One region of the Streptomyces sp. NPDC127190 genome, then DNA from elsewhere that is predicted to be linked to it. Evidence: riboswitches for the same ligand, from Rfam matches in the RefSeq annotation. Region 1 holds a riboswitch; the other holds the start of a gene.

Region 1 (4,868 bases):
GGCCGGTGGGCGGCGCGCAGGTCGGTGCGGGACTGCCGGGCCGCGCCGGGGTCGACCACCACGTACCCGGTCTCGCCGGGCATCACGTAGTGCAGCCGCCGCCGGATCTGCTGCTCGGCGTAGGAGTCGTCCTGCCAGCGCGCCTTGAGGTCGCGCAGCTGCTCCACGCGCTCGCGCGCCTGTTCCTGCTGCCGCTGGAGGTCGGAGATCTGGGCGCGCTGGGAGACGTACTGCCGCATCGGGTACGCGAGGGCGACGATCAGCGAGCACAGCACCAGCGCGAGCAGCGCCGCCCGTCCGGTGAGCCGGGAGCGGCGGGCCTGCCGTTTGGTCTGGGAGCGGTAGACCCGGGCCGCGGTCTGCTCGCCGAGCAGCCGCAGCCTGGTCGCGGTGGAGAAACGGTCCCGGTCCTTCACGGCCATCTGGCGTACCGCCTCCCCTTGTCTGTCGCCTGCTGCTCGCACACGTGCGTACGTCCCCGGACACGGTACGGGACCGGGTACGGGGACGTACGTACGACTGGCGAGGACTTAGCCCCTACTGGCTCAGCCCTCTGCCGGCTCAGCCCTCTGCCGGCTCGGCTGTCTGCCGGCTCGGCTGTCTGCCGGCTCAGCCCTTGAAGCGCGGGAAGGCGCTGCGGCCGGCGTACACCGCGGCGTCGTCGAGGATCTCCTCGATGCGCAGCAGCTGGTTGTACTTGGCGACGCGCTCGGAGCGGGCCGGGGCACCGGTCTTGATCTGGCCGCAGTTGGTGGCGACGGCCAGGTCGGCGATGGTGACGTCCTCGGTCTCGCCGGAGCGGTGGGACATCATGCACTTGAAGCCGTTGCGCTGGGCCAGCTCGACGGCGTCCAGGGTCTCGGTCAGCGAGCCGATCTGGTTGACCTTGACCAGCAGGGCGTTGGCGGTGCCCTCCTCGATGCCGCGGGCGAGACGCTCGGGGTTGGTGACGAACAGGTCGTCGCCGACCAGCTGGACCTTGTCACCGAGCTTGTCGGTGATGGTCTTCCAGCCGTCCCAGTCGTCCTCGAACAGCGGGTCCTCGATGGAGACCAGCGGGTACGCCTCGACCAGCTCGGCGTAGTACTCGGTCATCTCGGCGGCCGAGCGGTTCTTGCCCTCGAAGACGTAGGAGCCGTCCTTGTAGAACTCGGACGCGGCCACGTCGAGGGCGAGGGCGATCTGCTCGCCGGGGGTGTAGCCGGCCTCCTTGATCGCCTCCAGGATGAGGTCCAGGGCCTCACGGTTGGAGCCGAGGTTCGGGGCGAAGCCGCCCTCGTCGCCGAGGCCGGTGGCCAGGCCCTTGTTCTTCAGGACCTTCTTCAGGGTGTGGTAGACCTCGGCACCCCAGCGCAGGGCCTCGGAGAAGGACTCCGCGCCGATCGGGGCGATCATGAACTCCTGGATGTCCACGTTGGAGTCGGCGTGCGAGCCGCCGTTCAGGATGTTCATCATCGGCACCGGCAGCAGGTGCGCGTTCGGGCCGCCCAGGTAGCGGAAGAGGGGGAGGTCGCTGGCCTCGGAGGCGGCGTGGGCGACGGCGAGGGAGACGCCGAGGATGGCGTTGGCGCCGAGGGAGCCCTTGTTGTCGGTGGCGTCCAGGTCGAACATGGCCTGGTCGATCAGGCGCTGCTCGGTGGCGTCGTAGCCGACCAGCTCGGGGCCGATCTGCTCGATGACGGCCAGGACGGCCTTCTCGACACCCTTGCCCAGGTAGCGGTTCGGGTCGCCGTCGCGGAGCTCGATGGCCTCGAAGGCGCCGGTCGAGGCGCCGGACGGGACGGCGGCACGACCCGTGCTGCCGTCGTCGAGGCCGACCTCGACCTCGACCGTGGGGTTGCCTCGGGAGTCCAGGATTTCCCGGGCTACGACGACGTCGATGGACGGCACGAGCATCTCCTTCTTGGATGTGACGCTGGAAGTGCGGGGCGGTCTGCCTTACGGCTGTGCCTTGCGACTAGAGCCTAACCGCCCCAGGGCCATCGGCCAGCCGACCGACCGGCCCGTGGACGGGGAAGGACACGCAGACGGTACCCATTGTTCACCGTCGGAACAAAGGGGGGTGCGGAAGAACAGCGGACGACGGCTCGGCAAAGAGGACGACGGCTCGGCAAAGAGCCGGGCCGGCCCGGAGCGGCCGAGGGCCGGTCATGGAAAAGCCCCGCCCCGGCGCGTACGGGGGAGAACGCGCCGGGGGGGGGGGCCCGCGGGGACGGGGGGGTCGGCCCTCACCGGGGCTTCACTCGGCGACGAGTGTGGGGGGCCCGGTGGTGAGGGCGCTGTGGCTCTGCGCGGGGCCGCGGGTCACTTCAGGTGCAGCTGCTGGCCCGGGTAGATCAGGTCGGCGTCCGTGACGATGTCCTTGTTCAGGTCGAACAGCTTCTTCCAGCCGCCCTGGACGTGGTGCTTCTCGGCGATGGTGCTGAGGGTGTCGCCCGCGACGACCTTGTACTCGCCGTCGCCCTTCTTGACCTTCTTGCCGGTCGGCGTGGTCACGGTCTTGCTCGGGGACGGGGTGGTGCGCTGGGTGGAGCGGGTGGCGGCCTGCCCGTCGGTGGAGCGGCTGGTGGTGCCGGTGCTCTTGGTCGTGGAGCCGGTGCTCTTGGTCGTGGTGCCGCCGGCCGGGGCGGAGCCGTTGTACGGCGTGCTCGTCAGGCCCGTGCCGCAGACCGGCCAGGCGCCCTTGCCCTGCGCGGCGAGGACCTTCTCGGCGACGGAGATCTGCTGCGCCTTGCTGGCCTTGTCGGCGGTCGAGGCGTAGGCGGTGCCGCCGTACGCGGCCCAGGTGGAGGCGGAGAACTGGAGACCGCCGTAGAAGCCGTTGCCGGTGTTGATGGCCCAGTTGCCGCCGGACTCGCACTGGGCGACGGCGTCCCACTGGGAGGCGGTGGCGGCGGAGGCGTTGCCGGCCGCCATCAGCGGGGCGGCGACGGCGGCACCGGCGACACCGGCGAGTGCGACGGCGCGGACGGCCTTGGACGGACGACGGTGCTTGCCCTTGCCGGAAAACAGCATGGATCATCCCCTCACCGACGCCTGCGAGGTGAGCTGTCGGGTTCGGGCCGGTTGAGTTGCCCGGCCGCACTCCGCTTGCGCGGGGCGCGGCTTCACCCCAAGCCGGTTCCGGCCTCAACGGCCGGTCACGGCACCTACCTTGGTTCCCCCGCTCCTGCCTGCGGCGCTCGAAGCGACGACTGTTCCCGGGTGGCCGCTGGCAGGATTCGGCGTTGCGACCGCCGGGGCTCGCGGTGGCGAGCGGTCCTGACCGTAGACACGCGATCGGCGGAATTTCAAAGACGATCAGGGCTTCTGAGACTCATCCCACACTTTCGCCAAAACGGACATTAGCGATCAAGCGGGGCGTCAACTGGCCCTAATTTACGCCCGTTTCGGTACCGACTTTCAGCGTCTGACCGGCACTGATGTCGTTCGGGTCGGACCCGATGGACTTCTGGTTCTCGGCGTAGAGGGCATGCCATCCGCCGTCGACCCCAAGGGAGTCCGCAATGGAGGTGAGAGAGTCCCCCGCGCGCACGGTGTAAGTCTCCGGCCGACGGGAGGCATGGCGGCCCGAAGCGGCGTCGTTCTGACCGTTTGTCACGCTTTCGTCCGCACTGTCCCCGCGGTGACGCCCGCCACTGCTGAGCGAACCGGTGTCCACCAGGCTCCAGGAGCCGGCGCTCTGCTGGGTCGGGTCCGGATCGTCCGCTTCCGGCGTGTCCGGGGTGGAAGTGTCGCTTTCCTTGGGGTTCTGGCTGCCGGTCGGCGCGGAGGTGCCCGGCTTCGGGGTGCCGCTCGGGGTGGAGCCGTGCGCCTTGCCGTGGTGCGCGCCGGAACCCTTGCCCGTACCCGAGGAGGGGGTCGAGGCGGGGTCCTGGGTCGAGGTGGAGGGGCCGGAGGAGCCGGCGCCGCCGGAGCCGGTGCCGCTGTCCGTGCCGGAACCGGAAGCCGAGCCCGTCGAGTCCGCCGAGCCGGTCGAGCCCGTCGAGCCCGTCGTCGGGTCGGACGACGTACCCGAATCCGACGAGCCGGACGAACCGGAGCTGTCCGTGGAACCGGACGCGTCACCCGTGCCGCCGGAGCCACCGGAGCCGCCGACGCCCGTGTCGACGTCCACCGAGCCGGAGTTCGCGGTCAGCCCGGACAGCAGGGCGCAGGTGGCCCAGGGCGTGGTGCCCTTGTCGGCGAGGATCTTCTCGGCGACCGCGATCTGCTGCGAACGGCTCGCCTGGTCGGGGCTGCCGGCGTAGCGCGTGCCGCCGTATTTGGCCCAGTCGTCCTGGGATATCTGGAGACCGCCGTAGTACCCGTTGCCGGTGTTCGCGCTCCAGGAGCCGCCGCTCTCGCACTCGGCGACCTTGTCCCAGGTGGTTCCGTCGGCCGCGTTGGCGCTCGCGGCGCCGAGGAGCGGGATCGCGATGGCGGAGCCGGTCACTCCGGCCGCGACGAGGAGGGCCGGAGCCTGACGGGGGCGACGGTGACGACCGTTCCCGGAGAGCATGCGGAAGCCTTTCGTGCGACAACAGGAGCGGCGTGGCGGTTGGTGCGGGGCGCCACGCTGATGGGTGAACGTATCGGCAACGATCACTTGTCACAAGTTCATGCCGCGCAGATCACGTGAAGATCACAGAGCTGATGGTGTGTCACCTCGCCCCGCGGGGTATCGGGTCGGCCGGTGTTCAGGCGCGCGGCGTGAACTCCACCGGCAGGGTGCGCAGGCCCCGCATGATGAGCCCGCCGCGCCAGCGCAGCTCGGCCGGATCGGCCCCGAGCCGCAGGTCGGGCAGGCGGGTGAACAGCGTGGCGAGCGCGCTCTGGCCCTCCAGCCGGGCGAGCGGGGCGCCCAGGCAGTAGTGGATGCCGTGGCC
Region 2 (4,868 bases), on a different contig from region 1:
CCCCGGCACCGGTGCGGCCGCCACCGCCGCCGACCGGCACTGGCTGCGCACCGCCTGTGAGCTGGCCGCCCAGTGTCCGCCCTCGGAGACCGCGTTCAGCGTGGGCGCGGTGGTGGTCGCCGCGGACGGCACCGAGCTGGCCCGCGGCCACTCCCGGGAGGGCGGCGACGCGGTGGTCCACGCGGAGGAGGCGGCGCTGGCGAAGCTGGACCTGGCCGATCCGCGGCTGCCCGGCGCCACGGTCTACAGCAGCCTGGAGCCCTGTGCGCGGCGGGCGTCGCGGCCGGCGCCCTGTGCGGAGCTGATCCTCGGGGCGGGGGTGCGCCGGGTGGTCACCGCCTGGCGGGAGCCGGACACCTTCGTGGCGTCGGCCGACGGGGCCGGGCTGCTCGGTGCGGGGGGAGTGGAGGTCGTGGTCGTCCCCGAGCTGGAGGCGGTCGCCAAGGCGCCGAACTCTCATCTGTTGGCGGGCTGACTCCCGGCCCGCTTGGCCCGGTGAAACAGGCCGGCGCCCCTGCGGGGGCGCCCCTAGGGCCGTACACGCTCATGGAAACACTCAGGGCCGGAAACCATTGCTGGTTTCCGGCCCTGAGTTTCAGTAGCGGGGACAGGATTTGAACCTGCGACCTCTGGGTTATGAGCCCAGCGAGCTACCGAGCTGCTCCACCCCGCGTCGTTGTGACTTCAGTGTACGTCATCCGTGGGGTCCCGCGCACATCGGTTTACGGCGGGTCCTTTGGACGGGCTCATCCGGTCGGCCCACCGGGGTCGCCCGGCCTTGCCGGGCCCGCAAATCTGGAGGTACGTCGGACATGCGGGAGAGACACGGTGCGCCCTGGTGAGGTGGAGGAGAGCCCGTACGCCAGGGCGGGCGGCCGGCTCCCCGGCGACCCGGTGCCCGGGCCGGGCCACGGCGACCGGCCCGCCCCCGTGCGCCCTTCCCCGCTTGCTCCGCGCCGTCCGAGTGCCCGCGCCCTGGCCCGGGGCCTGCCCGTCCTGCTGATCTTCTGCGGTGTCCTCTACGGCCTGCTGACGCCGAGGGACTTCACCGCCGTCCCCTTCTTCACCGCCGCCGTGCTGATCGCGGCCCCGCTCAGTTCGCTGCGCAGCACCGCGCTGACCGGCCTCGCGGCGCTCGGCGCCACCTACGCCGTGCATGCGCAGGGCGGTGCCCGTCCGGCCGTGGCCACGGTCACCGATCTGGTCACCGTGGCCAGCGTCGCCGTGCTGGCCGGCGCCATCAACCGGGTGGTCCGCCTGGGTGACCGGCGGCTGGCCTCCGCCCGGGAGATCGCCGAGGCCGCCCAGCGGGCCGTACTGCCGGAGCCCGCGGCGCGGATCGGCGGTTTCCGGATCGCCGCCCGTTACGAGGCGGCGCGGCAGGACGCGTCCATCGGCGGCGACCTGTACGCGGTGCAGGACAGCCCGTACGGCGTCCGGCTGATCGTCGGGGATGTGCGGGGCAAGGGGCTGGGTGCCGTCGCGGCCGTCGCCGTGGTGATCGGCGCGTTCCGGGAGGCGGCCGAGCAGGAGGCCACGCTGGAGGAGGTGGCGCAGCGGCTGGAGCGGGCGCTGGCCCGCGAGGGCGCCCGGCGGGACGGTATCGACGCCTTCGAGGGGTTCACCACCGCCGTACTGGCCGAACTCCCGCACGGCGAGGGGCTCGTCCGGGTCGTCAACCGCGGCCATCCGCCGCCGCTGCTGCTGTACGCCGACGGCGCGGTGCGCACGCTGGCCGGGCCCGAGCCCGCGCTGCCGCTCGGCATGGGTGATCTCGGGGTGTGGCCGGACCGGGTGCTGGAGGCGGCCTTTCCGGGTGGGGCCACCCTGCTGCTCTACACCGACGGGCTGTCCGAGGCCCGGGACGTCCACGGCCGGTTCTACGACCCCGAGCGGCGGCTTACCGGCCGTACCTTCGCCGGTCCGGGCGCGCTGCTGGGGCGGCTCGCGGACGAGGTGCGGAGGCACTCCGGGGGAGGGATGGCGGATGACATGGCGCTGCTCGCCGTACGGCACCCCTGAGGGTCTCCCCGCAGGGGGTTCACGATGAGTGACCGGGCGACTCCGCGCGCATAACATCTGAGTCACCATCAAAAACGCTGTGACTCCTGAACGGTGGCCGAGTCGCCGTCAACTCGCCCGGTTTGCTGGTCTTGTGACCCTTAAGTACCGGCATAAAAGGTTAACGATCAAGCTGGACGGGCTTGGAAAGTAACCGCAGGGTCTATTAACGTTCGATAACGCAGCGCGGTCGTCCCAGCCGTCACAAGAGGCGGCTCCGTGCGCACGCGCCGAATCCCGTAAGGGAACCGGGGAACCACCACCTTGGGGTGAATCACGCGGACACCGTCGTGGACTTGCCGAGCGGACTCGGCCCACGATCGGTTTACGCGCGTAGGAGACCTTCCTGCTCCGAACCCGTCAGCTAACCCGGTAGGCGGAGGAAGGAAAGGAGCGCGCCCGCGTGGCGTCCAACCGGCCTGCCCCAGAAGCCCCGTTCATACCCGCTCAGCGCGAGACGGACACCTTCGGATACGGCTCCCCCGCCGCCGAGGACGGCCCCTGGGAGGAGTGGAACCCCACTGCGGAGTCCGTCGCTCCGGTCCGCGGTCGGCACCGCGTCGCCAAGCAGCGCGGCGGCTTCGCGCGCAGCTCCACCGTCCTCGGTGTCGGCGTGATGGCCGCCGTCGGCGCGGGCGGCATGGCCAGCGCCAACCCCGGCAAGGTGCCGGTCTCCGTCTCCATGCCGGACCTGGACTCCGTCGAGCACCTCTTCGGCGGCGACTCCGCCGACGCCCCCAAGGACGCCGGCGGCACGCTCGGCACCGTCGGCGTGGCCTCGGCCGAGGCCGGGCAGAGCGGTGGCGCGGGCGAGGCCCTGCGCAACCGGATCATGGCCCAGGCCGAGCAGCAGAAGGGGCAGGCCGACAGCAAGGCCACCATCGCCGCGCTCGCCGCCTCCGAGAAGCAGACCGCCGCCGCGGCCGCCAAGGCCGAGCAGGCGGCCGCCGCCAAGGCCGCCGCCGCCAAGCAGAAGGCGGAGGCCGACGCCAAGAAGGAGGCCGAGGCCAAGCGCCTGGCCGAGCTGGCCAAGCAGTACTCGCTGCCGGTCGTGTCCTACACGATCACCGGCACCTTCGGGCAGCCCGGCTCGATGTGGTCCTCCGGCTACCACACCGGCCTGGACTTCGCCGCCCCCACCGGCACCCTCATCAAGTCGGTGCACGCCGGCAAGGTGACCGAGGCGGGCTGGGCCGGCGCCTACGGCTACCGCACGGTCATCACCCTCGACGACGGCACCCAGCTCTGGTACTGCCACCAGTCCTCGATCAACGTCTCGGTCGGCCAGCAGGTGAACACCGGCGACGTCATCGGCCGCGTCGGTGCGACCGGCAACGTCACCGGGCCGCACCTGCACCTGGAGGTCCACCCGGACGGCCAGCCCACCGCCATCGACCCCATGGCCTGGCTGCGCGACAAGGGCCTCAACCCCTGACAGGCCCGGCTTTCCGGGTGAACGCGGCGCCGGCGGAGGAATGCGCTTCCTCTCGCCGGCGTTGGCATTGATCATGACTTCACTGCGCACACTCGGCTCTTCCGACCTCGAGGTCTTCCCGCTCGCCCTGGGCGGCAACGTCTTCGGCTGGACCGCCGACGAGGACACCTCCTTCGCCGTCCTCGACGCCTACACGGCCGCCGGCGGCAACTTCATCGACACCGCGGACGTCTACTCGGCCTGGGCCGAGGGCAACAAGGGCGGCGAGTCGGAGACGATCATCGGCGCGTGGCTGAAGGCGCGCGGCAACCGCGACAACGTCGTCGTCGCCACCAAGGTCAGCCAGCACCCCGAGTTCCAGGGCCTGTCCGCGGCCACCATCAAGGCCGCCGCCGACGCCTCCCTGCGCCGTCTCGGCACCGACTACATCGACCTGTACTACACCCACTACGACCAGCCCGAGGTGCCGGTCGAGGAGATCATCGGCGCCCTGGACGAGCTGGTGAAGGCGGGCAAGGTCCGGCACATCGCCGCCTCCAACATCGGCGCCGAGCGCCTTCAGGCCTCCCTGGACTTCTCCGCCCGCGAGGGCCTGGCCCGCTATGTCGCCGTCCAGCCCCACTACAACCTGGTCTCCCGCGACACCTACGAGGGTGACCTCCAGGACCTCGCCGCCCGCGAGGGCCTGTCCGCGGTCCCGTACTACGCCCTCGCCTCCGGCTTCCTGACCGGCAAGTACCGCCCCGGTGCGACGGTCGACAGCGCCCGCGCCGGAGCCGCCGCGAAGCACCTGGAGTCCGAGCGCGGCCGGCGGGTCCTCGCCGCCCTGGACGAGGTCGCCGCCGCCCATGAGGCCCCGGTCGCCACGGTCGCCCTGGCCTGGCTCGCCGCCCAGCCGACGGTGGCGGCTCCCATCGCCTCGGCCCGTACGGTGTCCCAGCTGCCGGCCCTGACGGAGGTGGCGAACCTGACCCTGACGAAGGAGCAGCTCACGACGCTGACCGAGGCGTCGGCCTGATCACCGTCTCCCCGGTGTGACCCGGCGGTGCCGATCCCCGCGAGATCCCGGCCCCTAGGTGCGGTAGGGGTTGTATGCGGGATACCCGGAGTACCCGGAGTACCCGGAGTACCCGGAGTACGTGGAGTATCCGGCGTACCCGGGGTTTCCGGGGTTCGGCGCCGCCGGGTGTGCGTACGGCGGCCAGTACGCCGGGGCAGGGGCGATGGCCCGGGCCGCGTACTCGAGCGCGGGACGCGCCGTCTCCCTGCGGCGCCACAGCTCCTCCAGCACCTCCCGCTCCCGTACGACGAAGTCGGCCCCGGCCCGGCCCCGGCGCCCCCGGCGCCGCAGTGACGCCAGCGAGGTGGCGTA

What was found. A riboswitch is a leader RNA that binds a small molecule or an ion and turns the genes downstream of it on or off. The one in region 1 is predicted to bind cyclic di-AMP.
Region 2: another riboswitch for cyclic di-AMP. It lies ahead of ACFVIU_RS38270 (M23 family metallopeptidase); the one in region 1 lies ahead of ACFVIU_RS23970 (transglycosylase family protein).

What each region holds. Positions count from the first base shown of each region.
Region 1 is NZ_JBHXVE010000016.1:85,811-90,678, forward strand. Features, by position in the region: gene ACFVIU_RS23960 (septum formation initiator family protein) at 1-422, opposite strand, end outside; gene eno (phosphopyruvate hydratase) at 610-1,890, opposite strand; gene ACFVIU_RS23970 (transglycosylase family protein) at 2,305-3,015, opposite strand; cyclic di-AMP (ydaO/yuaA leader) riboswitch at 3,019-3,191, opposite strand; gene ACFVIU_RS23975 (transglycosylase family protein) at 3,374-4,501, opposite strand; gene ACFVIU_RS23980 (cytochrome P450) at 4,680-4,868, opposite strand, start outside.
Region 2 is NZ_JBHXVE010000050.1:2,169-7,036, forward strand. Features, by position in the region: gene ACFVIU_RS38255 (dihydrofolate reductase family protein) at 1-475, shown strand, start outside; tRNA gene ACFVIU_RS38260 (tRNA-Met) at 600-673, opposite strand; gene ACFVIU_RS38265 (PP2C family protein-serine/threonine phosphatase) at 829-2,022, shown strand; cyclic di-AMP (ydaO/yuaA leader) riboswitch at 2,280-2,457, shown strand; gene ACFVIU_RS38270 (M23 family metallopeptidase) at 2,465-3,496, shown strand; gene ACFVIU_RS38275 (aldo/keto reductase) at 3,570-4,514, shown strand; gene ACFVIU_RS38280 (PrsW family intramembrane metalloprotease) at 4,569-4,868, opposite strand, start outside.